2 regions of the Cupriavidus sp. SW-Y-13 genome follow, and region 1 is predicted to be linked to the other one. Evidence: predicted binding sites of a transcription regulator. Region 1 holds the regulator's gene; the other holds the start of a gene.
What was found. The regulator NrdR, encoded in region 1, represses ribonucleotide reductase genes. The targets are predictions, from matches to a motif close to CACNANATNTNGTG.
Positions count from the first base shown of each region.

Region 2: a site for NrdR is predicted at 1,919-1,932, ahead of GA566_RS13570 (ribonucleoside-diphosphate reductase subunit alpha). Genes of this name have one in related genera too.

Region 1 covers NZ_WHLX01000001.1:2,674,316-2,682,425, reverse strand. The annotation lists gene GA566_RS11985 (pilus assembly protein) at 1-1,273, opposite strand, end outside; gene GA566_RS11980 (PilX N-terminal domain-containing pilus assembly protein) at 1,310-1,843, opposite strand; gene GA566_RS11975 (PilW family protein) at 1,899-2,741, opposite strand; gene pilV (type IV pilus modification protein PilV) at 2,738-3,256, opposite strand; gene GA566_RS11965 (GspH/FimT family pseudopilin) at 3,253-3,900, opposite strand; gene nrdR (transcriptional regulator NrdR) at 4,117-4,584, opposite strand; gene glyA (serine hydroxymethyltransferase) at 4,737-5,984, opposite strand; ZMP/ZTP riboswitch at 6,155-6,258, opposite strand; gene ybgC (tol-pal system-associated acyl-CoA thioesterase) at 6,427-6,831, shown strand; gene tolQ (protein TolQ) at 6,828-7,511, shown strand; gene tolR (protein TolR) at 7,532-7,969, shown strand; gene tolA (cell envelope integrity protein TolA) at 7,996-8,110, shown strand, end outside.
Region 2 covers NZ_WHLX01000001.1:3,034,627-3,042,736, forward strand. The annotation lists gene GA566_RS13570 (ribonucleoside-diphosphate reductase subunit alpha) at 1-1,688, opposite strand, end outside; gene ampD (1,6-anhydro-N-acetylmuramyl-L-alanine amidase AmpD) at 2,257-2,865, opposite strand; gene GA566_RS13580 (sigma-54 dependent transcriptional regulator) at 2,858-4,558, opposite strand; gene GA566_RS13585 (histidine kinase dimerization/phospho-acceptor domain-containing protein) at 4,584-6,611, opposite strand; gene GA566_RS13590 (PP0621 family protein) at 6,611-6,889, opposite strand; gene GA566_RS13595 (inner membrane protein YpjD) at 6,955-7,890, opposite strand; gene ffh (signal recognition particle protein) at 8,020-8,110, shown strand, end outside.

The sequences.
Region 1 (8,110 bases):
CCGATTCCCCATACTTCTGCAGCAGCCCGAATGGCTTGTAGCTGGAGCCGTACTGCTTGCAGTTCTCGGAACCGATCAGGCCGGGCACGCACACTTGCACGCGCGCGTTGAATACACCGGTCCCCTGCCCGAAGCCAAGGCCGCGCATGGACTGAGATGGATTCTCCGCCGATGAATTCATGCCCGATATCGCCGCGCGATTGCCGTTCGACGAACCCCAGATGGTGACGCCGTCGATGGTGGGCAGGAAGTTGCGCTGCGTGCTACTGGCTTCCGAGGACCAACTGCACTGCCGGTGCTCGGAAGCGCCCCACGTTGCATAGTTTCCCGCGGCCACTCGGATCTGAGGTGGCTGGTGGTTGTACTGCGAGTTGCTGCTCTGCTGGTCCCTCGGCGTGACGTTGCACAGTGTCAAGCCACCCCGCGTCAGGTTTGTCACGATCCAGGACGAGAACCTTGCCCTCGTGTTGGTGGGGTTCGAGATGTCGCCGGCGTAGAACACCACGGAGACGTTGCCGGGATTCCGCCGCATGACCCAGCCCGTCATCGACGTGCCCGCTGCTGCGCCCGAGGCCGGCTCGAACCGTAACTGATCGCCTGGCTCTACCTGGCTCATGTCGTCGATCACAACCTTGGCCACTGCGGAGGACAGTGTCATGGGCGTCCTGGATCTCAGCGTGCCAATAGCGGATGCGACTTCCACCGTGAACGGCACCAGTTGGGCCACATCGGGTCCGTTATAGAACTTGGCCCAGGCGTGGGCGTCCGTCGGCAGGAAGGCACGTTCCAGCACGGTCGTGGTCGCGGTATCCGTCGATCGCGTGCCGCCGTACAGGATCTTGCGCACCTCGTCGATGCGGCTCATCGTGGCCCAGTTCAGGAAGTTGCCGCTCCAGGTCTTGCCGTCGCAATACTTGCTGTCGGTGATCGACTTCGGTACGAAGCCCTGGATTGTGGTCCTGTCGTAGTCGTAGCACTTGTCCGAGTCGAAGTACCCGGCGTACTCGATGCTGTGCTTGTACGTCGTATCCAGCTGGCCATCGCCGTCCAGATCCGAGTAATCGTTGTACGCCTTCTGGTGCAGCGTGTGGTCCTTGGTCAGGTCGATCATGACCATGGGGGAGATGTTGCCGCCGGTGTACAACGGCTGCTGGGCCAGATTGAGTTGCGGGCCAGCGGCGTAGGCCGTGGCGATGGCGAGCAGGCACGATGTTGCAAGCAGGACACCTTGCGCGCGACTCGCGAAGCGACGGATGGAAGTGGATTGGGTCATGATGCGTTTGACGGTGAAGGTGTCAAAGGGGTGTCGTCAGAAGCGGACGATTTCCTGCACCATCACCTTGGTGCCAGGGTTGGCGCCGTAACCGATCGCCGTAATGCGGAACACGTACTTGTTGGAGCCGAGCGCGATATCGGTCGGCTCCTTGAATGGTTCGATCAGATAGCGGGGTTGCTTCGACACGCCATTGGCGCCGGCATCGCGCGCATGGATCGTCGGCATCTTCTGCGCGGCCGTGAGACCGGTCATTTCTCCAAGTTCGACGGAGTGTTGTGGGTCTTCGATATAGAGGTCCCAGGCCTGCGTGCCTGACGTCGCGTGCTGGCAGTAGCCCTTGAATCCGTCCATATCGCAGGTGGGCGACGAGCCCGTCAGGCCGCTGAGCATGCGAACCTGGGAGATGTCCGCGCGCGCGTCGCGCAGCGCGGATTCCGCCGCCTGGAGCGCGATGCTCTCATCGCGCGTGTTGCGGGCCAGACGTTCGGCATTGAGGCTCATCGTACTGGCAGCAAGCCCTGCGAGCGTCAGGATGACCAGGAGCAGCAGGACGAGGATCAGCGACATGCCACGCTGTCTGGCGTGGCGGGGTGACCGAGAGAGGGGAGGATGCATGGCCGGCCTATGGCAGTCGATTGCGAAGGGCGATGTAGAACGTGAAGTGCCGGTGCAGACGGCCATCGGCCGTAATCCTCACCACGCTGCCGGCATCGCCGGCGGGCGCCACGTCATTCGGCGCATAGGTGTTGCCGAAATGGTTGACGATCGGCTTTTCCATGATCGGGTTGTTGGTGCTGGCGCCGCGCAGCAGCACGGACACGCGCAGCGCCACCACGTTATCGATGTGCGCAGTGGCGCCGGGTGGAACGAAGCGATTGACGACGCCGTCGTCATCGGTGTCTTCGCCCAACAGCAGTTGGAAGGCTTCGACATTGCGGAACAGCGGTGTCGCCACGCCGTTGACCACGCATTGCAGCCAGGGCACGCCATCGGGGTCATTGAGGATTGAATAGACCTCGGTGGTTTCCACGTTGCTGCTCACGTCATTGCCGCTGCAATCCACCGTGCTGCCATCGGCCTGCGGGAAATGGGGAGAATCCGCAGCGGCTGCCGGGTCCGCGCCAGCCTGTGACGAGCCGAAGTAGCGCAAGGTCAGGCTATCGCTGGCGTTGACGCCGGTATCGTTGGTGGCTTCCAGGCTTGGTGACGCGAACTCGTTGCTCGCGAACAGGAAGTCGGTGTAGCCGATCTGGCGCGCCTGACGCAACAGCAACTGCGCGATGGCTCGCGCGTTTTCCTGAATCTCGCCTACGTCGCCTTGCATGGCATGGGTGCGCCGCTCCGAGATGAAGAGCGATGTGGCGGCAAGTATCAGCAGCATGCTGATCACCATGCCGACCATCAGCTCGACCAACGTGAAGCCGCTTGCCGCGCGGCGGCAGATGTGACGGTTGGACGTTGTCATGGGATGAGCGCGGTCGAGAAACGCTGGACGGTGGTGCCGTTGTCTTCGCTCCAGAAGACCTTGATGACATACGGCGCGTCAGCGTGGGGTTCGCAGTCGTTCTTCCCGGCTGCCGATCCGGTGCCGTCGTTTGGCGTGCTATCGGTGCAGACGATCCCGTCGCCGTTCGGCATGGTGGCCTGCACGTTGGCCAGCCACGTGGCGTAGGTGGTGGCGGCCATCTCGTCGGGTGTGCAGCCCGCTGCCGTAAAACAATCGGCAACGGGCGTGGCGGCAGGTGAATTGAAGGTGCCGTTGTTCACGGCCACGCTGTTGGTACGAAGCTGGTCCGCGAGGTTGTAGGTCATCAGCGCGGCATAGTTGCGCATCGATGCCGTGCGTGAATCCATCAACGTCTGCAACTGCAGGTTGGCAAGCGCGAGCATGCCGATGGACAGCACCACCAGCGTGACCAGTGCCTCGATCAACGAGAAGCCACGAGACATGGGCATTGGAGAGATGTGGGTCGGCGTCATGGACACGTTGACTGCGACTGCGTATAAGGGCGGCCACTGCCGGTCATGAATACCGTTTTGCCCGCATCCGTGGCATTTTTTCCGCAGAACTTCCAGCTTGCATTGGGTGCTGTGGACACTCCGGTCGAGCGCATGCGCACGCGGTTCGACGTAGTGCCGAGATTGGCAGCGGCAATGTCGGTGCTGGTCTGTGGCGGATCACTGTTGCGGATCAGTTCTTCCGTCCTGTCGAACGCACCGTCGTTGTCCGCATCGACGAACAGGATGCGGCGCAAGGTCCAGTTGTTGGAGCAGGCGTTGCCGGCATCGACAGGGCACAGCGTGACGGTGGCGTTGCGCCGGGCCGCTTCGCTGCGTGCGAGTTCGAGATCGGCAAACAGCCGCGTGGCGTCTGCGGACAGCCGGCTGTTATGGAGGAAGGATTGGAGGTTCGGAGTGGCGACGGCGGCCAGCGTGGCGAGCACCGAGAGGGTCACCATCAACTCGATCAGCGTGACCCCGCGCGCGCCCCGGTGATTGCCAGGTGCGATTGCGCGCATGTGAACAGCCCCCGGCGCATCCGTTGCCACGCCCGCAATGAATCCAGGCGCGGACAGCAAAGGCGTCAGAAAGCCTGCTGCCTTTCGGCAGAAAGACTGACCCATTTGTGATTCCCGTCAAAAAAGCGACTGCTCTCTTTGTTTTTTGCCGGGGGCGCTGGACTACTGTGCGTCCGGGCCTCTGAGGGTCCGGGTCCGCTGGATGGCGCTGCTGTTGCGCGGCGCTTTGGTGTCATGTTGGTGCGATGCAACCGCACTCGTGCACCGGCCTTCTATTCGATGGAGGCCGATGCAAATTAAACAGCATTTTTGGGGAGGGATCTACCCCTTTCGTGGGGTGGGAGTCGCGATCTCGTCAAGAACATCGCGGAATTCAGAGACATCCTCGAAACTGCGATAGACCGAGGCAAAGCGGATGTACGCGATCTTGTCGAGCTTGCGCAGTTCGCGCATGACCAGTTCGCCAACCTGGCTGCTCGGGATTTCCTTCTCACCCAGCGCCAGCAGTTTTTCCTCGATACGCGTGATGGCTTCGTCGATGGCTTCGGCGGATACCGGGCGCTTGCGTAGCGCCAGCCGCATCGAATCCTTGAGTTTGCCGCGCGTGTAGTCCACGCGGGAGCCGTTCTTCTTGACGATGGCCGGGAAGAACAGTTCGATGCGCTCGTAGGTAGTGAACCGGCGGTCGCAAGCTTCGCAGCGCCGGCGGCGGCGTACCGTATCCCCGTCTTCGGACACGCGGCTATCGAGAACCTGGGTATTGGAGTGAGCGCAGAACGGGCATTTCATGCCTGAGCACCTGAAGAAAGAATCCAGCCCGCATTTTGCATCTTTTAGTTCAGCTGCGGACTTGAGATGGAACAACGGCGCCGCCCGAAACTTGCGGCGGCGCCGTCAGTGCGTGCCCACTATCCTGCGGTGAGCACGCGTCGGCAGATGGCTCAGCCGTACACCGGGAAGCGGCGGGTCAGGGCGGAGACTTGCTCGCGCACCTTCGCGATGTTGGCTTCGTCGTGCGGGTTGTCCAGCACGTCGGCGATCAGGTTGGCCACCTGGCGGGCTTCATCTTCCTTGAAGCCGCGTGTGGTCATGGCCGGCGAACCCAGGCGAACACCCGACGTCACGAACGGCTTTTCCGGATCGTTCGGAATGGCGTTCTTGTTGACGGTGATATGTGCATCGCCGAGGATCTTCTCGGCTTCCTTGCCGGTGATCTTCTTGGCGCGCAGGTCCACCAGCATCACGTGGCTCTCGGTCTTGCCGGAGACGATGCGCAGGCCGCGCGAAATCAGCGTCTCGGCCATGACGGCGGCGTTCTTCACCACCTGTTCCTGGTAGGCCTTGAACTCGGGCTGCAGCGCTTCCTTGAAGGCCACGGCCTTGCCGGCGATCACGTGCATCAGCGGGCCACCCTGGATACCCGGGAAAATTGCCGAGTTGATGGCCTTCTCATGCTCGGCCTTCATCAGGATCACGCCGCCGCGCGGGCCGCGCAGGCTCTTGTGCGTGGTGGTGGTCACGAAATCGGCGTGCGGCACCGGGTTCGGATACACACCCGCGGCGATCAGGCCGGCGTAGTGGGCCATGTCCACCATGAAGTAGGCGCCAACAGCCTTGGCCACCTGGGCGATGCGTTCGAAGTCGATGCGCAGCGAGAACGCCGAGGCACCGGCGATGATCATCTTCGGCTTGGTTTCCTGGGCCTTCTTTTCCAGGGCATCGTAGTCAATGTCTTCCTGGGCGTTCAGGCCGTAGCTGACCACATTGAACCACTTGCCGCTCATGTTCAGTGCCATGCCGTGGGTCAGGTGACCGCCTTCGGCCAGGCTCATGCCCATGATCGTGTCGCCCGGCTTGAGCATGGCGAAGAACACGCCCTGGTTGGCTTGCGAGCCCGAGTTCGGCTGAACGTTGGCGGCATCGGCGCCAAACAGCTGCTTCACGCGGTCGATGGCCAGTTGCTCCACCACGTCGACGTACTCGCAGCCGCCGTAGTAACGCTTGCCGGGATAGCCTTCGGCGTACTTGTTGGTCAGTTGCGAGCCCTGGGCGGCCATCACGGCCGGCGAGGTGTAGTTTTCGGAAGCAATCAGTTCGATGTGGTCTTCCTGGCGCTGGTTTTCCTTCTGGATAGCGGCGAAGACTTCGGGGTCGATCTGCTCGATCGTGAAACGGCTGCGTTCAAACATGGCGTGACTCGTCGGTAAAAAGGGGAGCGGATGGCACAAACGGCATGAAAATCGTGTGTGACCGGCTGGGATGAATCTTGGCTGAATCTGGGATAGGGCGCGCGGGGAAAGCACGGCGTCCTGCTCCGGACTGGTATGTACCAGCCGGTGCGGGGCGCACCCTGCTTCCCATTCGCTGCCCAGGCGAGCGGCAGGCGCTTATGAACTTCACGCCTAAAGATCTTGCGCTTCCTCGTGGTAGTACCCACTGACTTCGCCAGTCGCGCAAGGTGGAATGGTTGCCGCAGAGTTTATGCGAACGCGCGGCTTGCTGCAAGCCGGTGCACGGGTGGCGCATGCCCCTCTACACCAGTCTCGTCAAGACCTTGTGGTGTATGGCTCGCAACTTGCTGTTGCAAAGTCGCATGCGGGTTAACCAGTGCGCTCCGTTACAATGCCCGCCATGCCAAATTTCACATGGCCGTTGCGCGTGTATTGGGAAGATACCGACGCAGGCGGCGTGGTGTTTTACGCCAACTACCTGAAGTTTTTCGAACGGGCGCGCACCGAATGGCTGCGCTCGCTCGGCGTCGAACAACAGACCCTCGCCGATCAGTCCGGTGTGGTCTTCGTCGTACGCAGTACCGCTGTGGAATACAATGCGCCCGCCCGGCTGGATGACCAGCTGGAGATTCGTACGCATATTGAACGGGTCGGACCCGCATCGGTCCATTTCGCACAGGAAGCCTGGCGCGGCGAGCAGATGCTCGCCACCGGCAAGATCCGTGTGGGATGTGTCGACAAAAGCACGTTTAGGCCGACTCCGATCCCTGCCCCTGTTCTCGCCACTATCAAAGACGCCCGATGAATCCAGTGACCGTCACGCAAGACATGTCGATCATTACGCTGGTGATGCACGCCAGCCTGTTGGCACAGGCCGTCATGGCGCTGCTGCTGGTGATGTCGCTGTTCTCATGGACTTACATTTTCCGCAAGCACCTCGCACTGCGTGCCGCCCGCACGCAGACCGAAGGCTTCGAACGTGATTTCTGGGCCGGCGGCGACCTCCAGGCGCTTTACAACAGCGCCGTGAACAATCGCCACAACACGGGCGCGCTCGAACGGATCTTCGAGTCCGGCATGGGCGAGTTCCTGAAGGCCCGCGAGCGCAGCAACGACGCCAGCGCATTGCTCGACGCCGCCCGCCGCGCCATGCGTGCCGCCTATCAGCGTGAGATGGATGTACTCGAATCGCACCTGCCGTTCCTGGCGTCGGTCGGCTCCGTCAGCCCGTACATTGGCCTGTTCGGCACGGTGTGGGGCATCATGAATGCGTTCCGTGGTCTGTCGAATGTGCAGCAGGCTACGCTTGCATCGGTGGCCCCGGGTATTGCCGAAGCACTGGTTGCGACGGCCATCGGCCTGTTTGCCGCCATCCCCGCCGTGATTGCCTATAACCGCTATGCCACCGAGATCGATCGTCTGGCCATCCGGTTCGAAAGCTTCATGGAAGAATTCCAGAACATCCTGCAGCGTCAGAGCCGCTAAACAGTCGAGGAGCATCCCCCATGGCAGCCATTCAGCGCCGCGGCGGTTCGCGCCGCCGGGCCAGCGCAGAGATCAACGTCGTGCCGTACATCGACGTGATGCTCGTGCTGCTGGTGATTTTCATGGTGGCCGCTCCAATCGTGAGCCCGGCCGTGGTGGACCTGCCGTCCGTGGCCAATGCCACCCCGCAGCAGCAGACGCCGCCCATCGTGGTGACCGTGCATGAGGACGGCGCCCTGACGGCGCGAGGCAAGGACGCCTCGGGCGGCTCGTTCGAGCGCAAGCTCGACAAGCGCGGCCTGATCGATTTCGTACACCAGCGCCAGAACGAGAATCCGGACCAGCCGGTGGTGATCGCCGCCGACCGTGCCGTCAAGTACGAAGCCGTACTCGACGTGATGTCCGTACTGAAGGCCGATGGCGTGAAGCGCGTCGGCCTGATGGTGAAGTCCAAGTAAGCGTTCCCAGCGTCCAACGTCGCAAAGTGGCCACCCTCTCGTCACGTCATCCTCAGCAAGGCGCCCCGCGCGCCCAGGCCGCCGCCTATCCGTACGAGCCGGTCCGGGAGCGCGGCACCATGCGCTCGTTCCTGGCAGCGC
Region 2 (8,110 bases), 360 kb from region 1:
TGGCCGGTTTCGAACAGCATGCCCAGCATCTTGCGCCAGAGCTGCATGGCCGGCACCTTCTTGAACAGCTTCAGCTCGCCGCTGGCGGCCTTGGCCTCGTAGGCCACGTAGGCTTGCTCGAAGGCCTTGCCGACCTTGTCGTGCAGGTCCGGGCAGGTGGACGGCGAGAACAGCGTCCACTCGGCGTTCTCCATCACGCGCTTCATGAACAGGTCCGGAATCCAGTTGGCCGTGTTCATGTCGTGCGTGCGGCGGCGGTCGTCGCCGGTGTTCTTGCGCAGCTCCAGGAATTCCTCGATATCCAGGTGCCACGTCTCCAGGTATGCGCAGACCGCGCCCTTGCGCTTGCCGCCCTGGTTCACGGCCACGGCCGTGTCGTTGACCACCTTCAGGAACGGCACCACGCCCTGGCTCTTGCCGTTGGTGCCCTTGATGTGCGAGCCCAGCGCACGCACGTTGGTCCAGTCGTTGCCCAGGCCGCCGGCGAACTTCGACAGCAGCGCGTTTTCCTTCAGGGCTTCGTAGATGCCTTCGAGGTCGTCCGACACCGTGGTCAGGTAGCACGACGACAGCTGCGAGCGGCGCGTGCCCGAGTTGAACAGCGTCGGGGTCGACGACATGAAGTCGAACGACGACAGCAGTTGGTAGAACTCGATGGCGCGGGCTTCGCGATCCTTCTCTTCCAGCGCCAGGCCCATGGCCACGCGCATGAAGAACGCCTGCGGCATTTCGATGCGCTGCTCTTCCACGTGCAGGAAGTAGCGGTCGTACAGCGTCTGCAGGCCCAGGTAGTTGAACTGGAAGTCGCGCGAGGCGTCCAGCGCGGCGCCCAGGCGGGCCAGGTCATACGTGGCCAGCTTCTCGTCGAGCAGTTCGGCTTCGATGCCGCGTGCGATGAACTTCGGGAAGTACTCGGCGTACTTCGTCGACATTTCGCTCTGGGTCACTTCGGCGCCCAGGATTTCCTTGCGGATCGTGTGCAGCAGGATACGAGCCGTAACCTGGCTGTAGGCCGGGTCCTTCTCGATCAGCGTACGCGCAGCCAGGATGGCCGAGTCGTAGACCTGCGTCATCGGCACGCCGTCGTACAGGTTCTTGAGCGTTTCCTTCAGGATCGGCTCTGCGCTCACGGCATTGCCGAGACCGCTGCAGGCGTTGTCGATCAGCGCGTGCAGCGCCACCAGGTCCAGCGGATGCACCACGCCGTTGTCGTTCACGTTGACCGACACGCCGCCTTCCTGCACACGCGCCACCGCTTGGGCATTGGCCTGGGCGCGTTCCTGCGTACGCTTCTCGCGGTACAGCACATAGGCACGGGCCACCTCATGCTCGCCCGAGCGCATCAGCGCCAGTTCCACGTGATCCTGCACGTCCTCGATATGGAACGTGCCGCCGTTCGGACGGCTGCGCACCAGTGCGCGCACCACGCCCTGGGTCATTTGCTCGACGATCTCGCGCACGCGCGCAGAGGCTGCACCCTGGCCGCCATTCACAGCCAGGAACGCCTTGGTCATGGCCACGGCGATCTTGTTCGGCTCGAACGACACCACGGCGCCATTGCGACGGATCAGCTTGTAATCCTGATACGAAACGCCAGCAGCGGCGACGCCCTGCTGCGCGGTACCGGCTGCCGCGCCGGCAATGCCGGCCACGCCGGTGGTTTGCTGTTCGTTTTGGGCCGTTTGCATGAGGTAACTCCCCGTGTTTTTTGAGTACTGATAAGAAGACGACAAAGTCCCTAGCAAAATGCGCCTCAGAAGACACTCGGCACCGGCGTCGCCGGTTGAGAACCAAACTGCACTGCGAACACTTTGCTAGGGACTTTCTGGCACTACCCCGGCCCGTTGACCAATATGACGCGAACGCTGCGCACTCTCTGCGCCGCCGCGCCACATCAGGGCCGGCTCCCCGGAAGTACCACTATATCTAGTGGTGCCGTTTCAAAACTGGGCTAAGTATAGTGAAACGGGAGTGAATGAACAGACTTGACATGCGCCGTTCCAACACCGTGGTGCGGTATGCGGCGGCGCCACATTCCCGCAAAGCGCGCTGCCGCAAGGGTTGGCGGCAGCACGTTCGGTGCCGCACAAAAACTCGAAATTTTTTTAATGACCATGGATCATCCGATAGGTGATCCGGAGCAGGGCGCGGGGCCCTTCAAAAGGGCGGCGATTGTACCGTTATTTGCGCGCTTTGGAGGCATACGACCTCGCCGTCACATTGGCATTGCACCGATATGACGAATACGAAACCGAATTAGCCCTGTCGCAAATATGGCAATAACGCCACAGGCAACTTCGCCAGCGTGACGAACCGGGCCCAATCGAAACATGGTCCCGGATCGGTCTTGCGACCGGGTGCGATATCGCTATGTCCGGCAACGCCCTGGATCGGATAGGCGGTGCGCAGCGCAGCCACCAACGCGGCGGCCGTCGTGTATTGGGCCGGGGTGAACGGCACATCGTCCGTGCCCTCGATCTCGATGCCGATCGAGAAATCGTTGCAACGCTGCCGTCCGCAGTACTCGGACTGCCCGGCATGCCAGGCCCGTTGCGTGCAGGCCACGAACTGCACCAGTTCGCCTTCACGGGAGATCAGGAAATGCGCCGACACCCGGACATCGCGGATGGTTTGGAAGAAAGGATGGCGCGAGGCATCGAGCCGGTTCTGGAAGAACGCCTCGATATCGCCGGTGCCGAACTGTCCCGGCGGCAGGCTGATGTTGTGGATGACCACCACGTCCACCGGCATGCCATCCGGGCGTGCGTCGAAGTTCGGCGACGGCACGCGCCGCGCGGCGGGCACCCAGCCGTCGGCATCGGGCAGGTAGCCAGGCTGGTTGCCCAGCGCGCCGTGGTCAGCCATCGCGGCCCTCGTTTTCGGCGAGCGATTCACCGTCCTCGCTGGCGTCGCCACCGTCCCGGCCATCGCGCCCTTCCCGTTCGTCGCGGATACCGAGCTGCTGGATGCGATACCGCAACTGGCGGAAATTCAGGCCCAGCAACGGCGCCGCGGCCGTGCGGTTGAAGCCGGTCTGGTGTAGCGCGCGAAGAATCAGTTCCCGCTCCATGGCTTCGAGCCGGGCCGGCAGGTTGATCGGTAGTGCGAGTCCGGCCAATGCATCGGCCAACGGATCGCTTTCCCGCACGGCTGCCACCGGCGCGGGCTCGGCCGGCAACTCCGGTTCCTCGGGCTGACCTGTAAACGCCGTTACGCCAGCCGGTGCGTGAGGCGGCGCGGACCAGCCCGACGTCGAACCCCAAGCCTGATAGGCAGGCGGCGTCGTCATCTGGACCGGCGGCATCTGGCCCATGTGGGGCCCGCGCGGCTGCAGCAGGTTCGCGCGCTCCATGCCGGCTTCGAGCGGCCCGAGATCGGCCACTTCGATCTCTTCGGTCTCCGCAAACGCGTAGGCACGTTCGAGCAGGTTTTCCAGTTCGCGCACGTTACCCGGGAACGGGTAGGCACGCAGGCGCTCCAGTGCTTCGCGCGACAGCCGCTTGGGATGCGCATCGCCATAACGCACCGCCAGATGTTCGAGAATGGCCCGCGCCAGCACCGGCACGTCTTCACCGCGCTCGCGCAGCGTCGGCATGCGCAGTTCCAGCACGTTGAGCCGGTAATACAAGTCCTGGCGGAAGGTGCCGGCCGCTACCATCGCGGCCAGATCCTTGTGGCTCGCGCACATGACGCGCACATCGACGCTGTCTTCCTTGCTGGCGCCGATCTTGCGCACCCGCCGCTCCTGCAGTGCGCGCAGCAGCTTGACCTGCATGGCCAGCGGCAGGTCGGCCACCTCGTCGAGCATCAGCGTGCCGCCGTGCGCGGCCTGGAAAAAGCCACCGCGTTCAGCATCCGCGCCCGTGAAGGCACCCTTCACATGGCCAAAAAATTCGGACTCCATCAGCGTTTCCGGAATCGCGCCGCAGTTCACGGCCACGAATGGATGCACGGATCGCGCGCTGATGGCGTGGATGGCCCGCGCCGCGCGCTCCTTGCCGCTGCCGGACTCGCCACTGATCACCACCGGCGCCATGCTGCGGGCCAGCCGCGTCAGGGACCGGCGCACCTCCTGGATGGCCGCCGACTGCCCAGGCAGTAGCCCGGCAGCGCGATCGCCCAGATCGGCAATCTCCGCGCCCTCTGCAGCCACCGCACCATCCGCCGGCATGCGCTGGTGGCGGCCCAGCGCGTTGAGGATCAGCGTGCGCAACTGATCGAGCGACACCGGCTTGGCGATGTAGTCGAACGCGCCCGCCTTGAGCGCATCCACGGCATTGTCCGCGCTGCCATATGCGGTGATCACGGCCACCGGCGTGCGCTCGGGCGAGGCCGACAGTTGCCGCACGATCTCGATGCCGAGTCCGTCGCCCAGCCGCATATCGGTCAACACCAGACTGTAGCGGCGCTCGGCCAGCCGGATGCGCGCCTCGGCCAGGGAGCCGGCCATGACCACATCGTGGCCCATGCGGCGTAGCGAAATGTCGAGCAGTTCGCGCAGGTCTGCCTCGTCGTCGATGACGAGGATCGGATCAGGAGCGGACGGTCTGGCGGGCATGTTGGGAGGCGTCTTTATTGTGGTGTCAACTTGGCGAAGCAGCAGCGACGGTGTCGGGGGTCTCGATGCGCATCGTCAGCACGAAGGCTTTGGCCGGCAGTGTATCGCGAGCCCCGCCGGCCAGCATGCCCGTGCGTTCCAGCAACGCCTCCAGCGCCACGGTGCCGTAGCGCACCTGCGCATCGTTGGCGCCGCACAGCTCGCGCGCCATGAACAGGCCCAGCCCGGTGCCTTGCGGGTTGCTGGTGAAGAACGGCTCGAACAGACTGCGCTGCTGCTCGCGCGTCACCTCGGCGCCATCGTTCCAGACGATCAGTTCGGCATGGTGCTGGTCCAGCGCATGGGCCAGCAGCCGGATCGACCCCGGCAGCCGGCTGCAGTAGCGCCAGGCGTTGTCCAGGAGATTGCCCAGCACCTGCTGCAACTGCGCCGTATCGAAGATCACGGGCCGTCGCAGGTCCACTGTCACGCGGATGGCATTGGGATTCACGTCGGTGCGCGTGCCGGCCCGCGAGCGCATCTCCGCCCGCCAGCGATCCACGATGTCCGGCAACGCCTGTGAAAGATCCGCCGAACTGTGGCCGGTCTTCGGACGTCGCGAGAGTTGCAGTACGTCGGAAATCACCTGATCCAGCCGCCGCACGTTGTCGCTGATGATGCGCAGCAGGCGTGCATCGATATTGCCTTCACCGCCCTCCCCCGCGCCCGAATCGGCCAGCAGTTCATTGGCCTGGCTGATCGCCGCCAGCGGGTTGCGGATCTGGTGCGCCACGCTGGCCACCAGCCGGCCCATCGCCGCGAGTTTTTCCTGCTGCACCTGCTCGGCAATCCGCTCCCAGCTTTCGATGTGCACCAGCACCGTGTCACGCATCTCGCTGCGCAGCAGCGTCTCGTCGGCCGGACTCCATGCCATGGCCTCGTTCTGCGCGATGGCCAGCCGCAGCCGCGCCGCGCCCTCGGGAGACAGGTCATTCCAGCTTGCGGTGTCGAGCCCGGTCGGCGACGTCATCACACTGGATAGCGTCGAACGCAAGCCGGCCAGCCCGGGCAGCACAAAGCGCAGGCGCAGCCGGGTATGCAGCATCGGACTGCGCGCGGAGGTGGGACGCGACGGCAGCGGCAGCAACTGCAGGATGCGCGGCACATCGTCCTTGCGCGCGATCCAGTCGCGCAGCATTTCCATCAACGGCTGCAGCCGCGCAATCCGGCGCAGGTCGAACAACGCGTTCTCACGCTCGCCGGCGCGCACCTGCCCTTCGCGAATCCGCTCGTTGGGCTGCACCCCCAGCAGCACGAACGCTGCCGGATTGGCCGCCACCACCACGCCGTTGGCGCGCACCAACATCACGCCATCCTGCATGTCGTTGACCATCAGCCGGTTCACCAACTGCTGCAGCCGCAGCTCCTGTTCGCGCGCCAGCGCCAGTTGCTCCTGGGCGATCTGCCGATTGGCCAGCATGTACATCAGCCATGCCGCGATCATGAAGACCAGCCCAAACAGGCCCGAGCCCAGCAGGTTGGCGTCTGCCTGCCGCGCCAGCAGGGTCTGCAGGAACGGGTTGGCCATTACCAGCATGGCGGACACGGCGGCCGCCGACAGCGCAAACAGCAGGCTGGTCAGCGCGCCAGCCTCCAATGCGGGCAGCAGGAAGATCATCGCCAGCCCTTCGCCGTGGCTGCCACTGCGGCCCATCACCGTATAGACGGCCGCGAGCAACATCAGGTCGACGATGACCTGCACGCGTACGCGCAAGTGAAAATGGCGCCGCCAGAACGAGGCAACCAGCGAGAGGATGCCGATCAGCAGGTACGGCAACACGACCGGAATGGCCGCGGCAGTGCGGGCGCTGGTGGCGATGGCAATCGACATGTCCGCCGTACCGCGCTCCATGGGGAGCCAGGCATAGCCGAACAGCAGCAGAGCCATTGCCAACCGGGTCCAGCAGAAATAGCGGAGCAGGCGCCAGTGAAATTCAGGCGGCTCGGGCTGGCGCCAGAGATCGACCAGCATGCGCCAGCCGTTCAGCGACGACCACCCCGGCGCCCGCTTCATCACGCGCCGCCTTCAGCAGACGAATCGGGCAGATGGCTGCGGCGGCAATAATGCAGGCCGCGCCAGGCAATGGCATCGGTGCGCGGCAGGTGGACGCCGCATTGCGCGCATTGCACCATCGGCTCGATGGCGCCATCGCCGGTCGATGCCTCGGTCGCTGCCTGCTGGCGTTGCTGCGCGGAGTTGGTCCGGCTGGCCTCATCCCGTGCACTGGCGCGCGACCGGATCCACCAGACGATGCCCAGCACGACAGCCAGCAGTAGAAAGATTCTTGCCATGGGTCGGAGTCGCGGAAGAAAGCAGAAAAAGCGGGAGAAATGTAGAGAAGCAGACCGGCCGCAGGTCAGACCAGCCGGTGCAATACCACCTCGATCACGAAGCGGCTGCCCACATAGGCCAGCAGCAGGATGCCGAACGAGGCGATCACCCAGCGCAGCGCAGTGCGTCCACGCCAGCCGCGATAGACACGCCCGATCAGGATGCCGCCGAACATCAACCACGAGATGATCGCGAATACGGTCTTGTGATCCACACGGAAGGCCCGGGCGAACAATTGCTCGGAGAACAGGAATCCCGAGACGATCGTCAGCGTCAGCAGCACGAATCCTGCGGCGATCAGGCGAAAAAGCAGCTTCTCCAGCGTGAGCAGCGGCGGCAGCAGATCCAGCCAGCGGCCCAGCCACTGATCCGGCGCCCGTTCGCCCGTTGCGGGCCGGGTGAAACCGTGCAGGCGGCGCTCCGCCAGCAGCATCAGGAAAGCGTGGAAGGCGGCCAGGGTGAACAGGCCATACGCCACGTTGGCAATCACGAAATGCAACTTGAACAGCGGTCGTGCAGCGTAGCCAAGGATCTGCGTACCGGGGAATGCCAGCGGGATCAGGCTGGCCAGCATCGCCACGGGAAACACGATTAGCCCGAGTCCCGCCAGCGAGAAGAAAAAGCTTTCGATCCAGTAGATGCCCACGCCGAGCCACAACATCGCCGACAGCGCAAACGCGAAGCCGAAGATCATGCGGTCTGCGGGGAAGATCGTTTCGTGCAGCAGCATGCCGTGGCTGACCAGCGCCGCCATGACCAGTCCGTGCCACCAGGCCGGCTGGCCTTCCGTACGCGCGCCAGGGCCGGGCATCAGCACGGCTGCGGCCGCCGCGCCCGGTCTTCCGGGCTGGCCAAGTGTCGCCCCACCGGCCGTTGCGAGCCGCGGGTTGCGCGTTGCCCAGCCGTGAACGGCCAGGGCGCAGTAGAGAAGTGCCGTCAGGGCATACAGTACAATGGCCATTTACGCAGTTTACCCTAGTGCTTACACGGGCGGTTCGCGGGGAATCCGGACGATGGATCGCCGCCACATTACCCGCGAAAGCCCGCTGCGCCCCGCACACAAGCCGAACCTCCTCCCCCCTTTCCTGCCATGCTGGATAACCTCACTCAACGCCTGGCGCGGGTCGTCAAGACCATGCGCGGCGAGGCCCGACTGACCGAGGCCAATACCGCCGAGATGC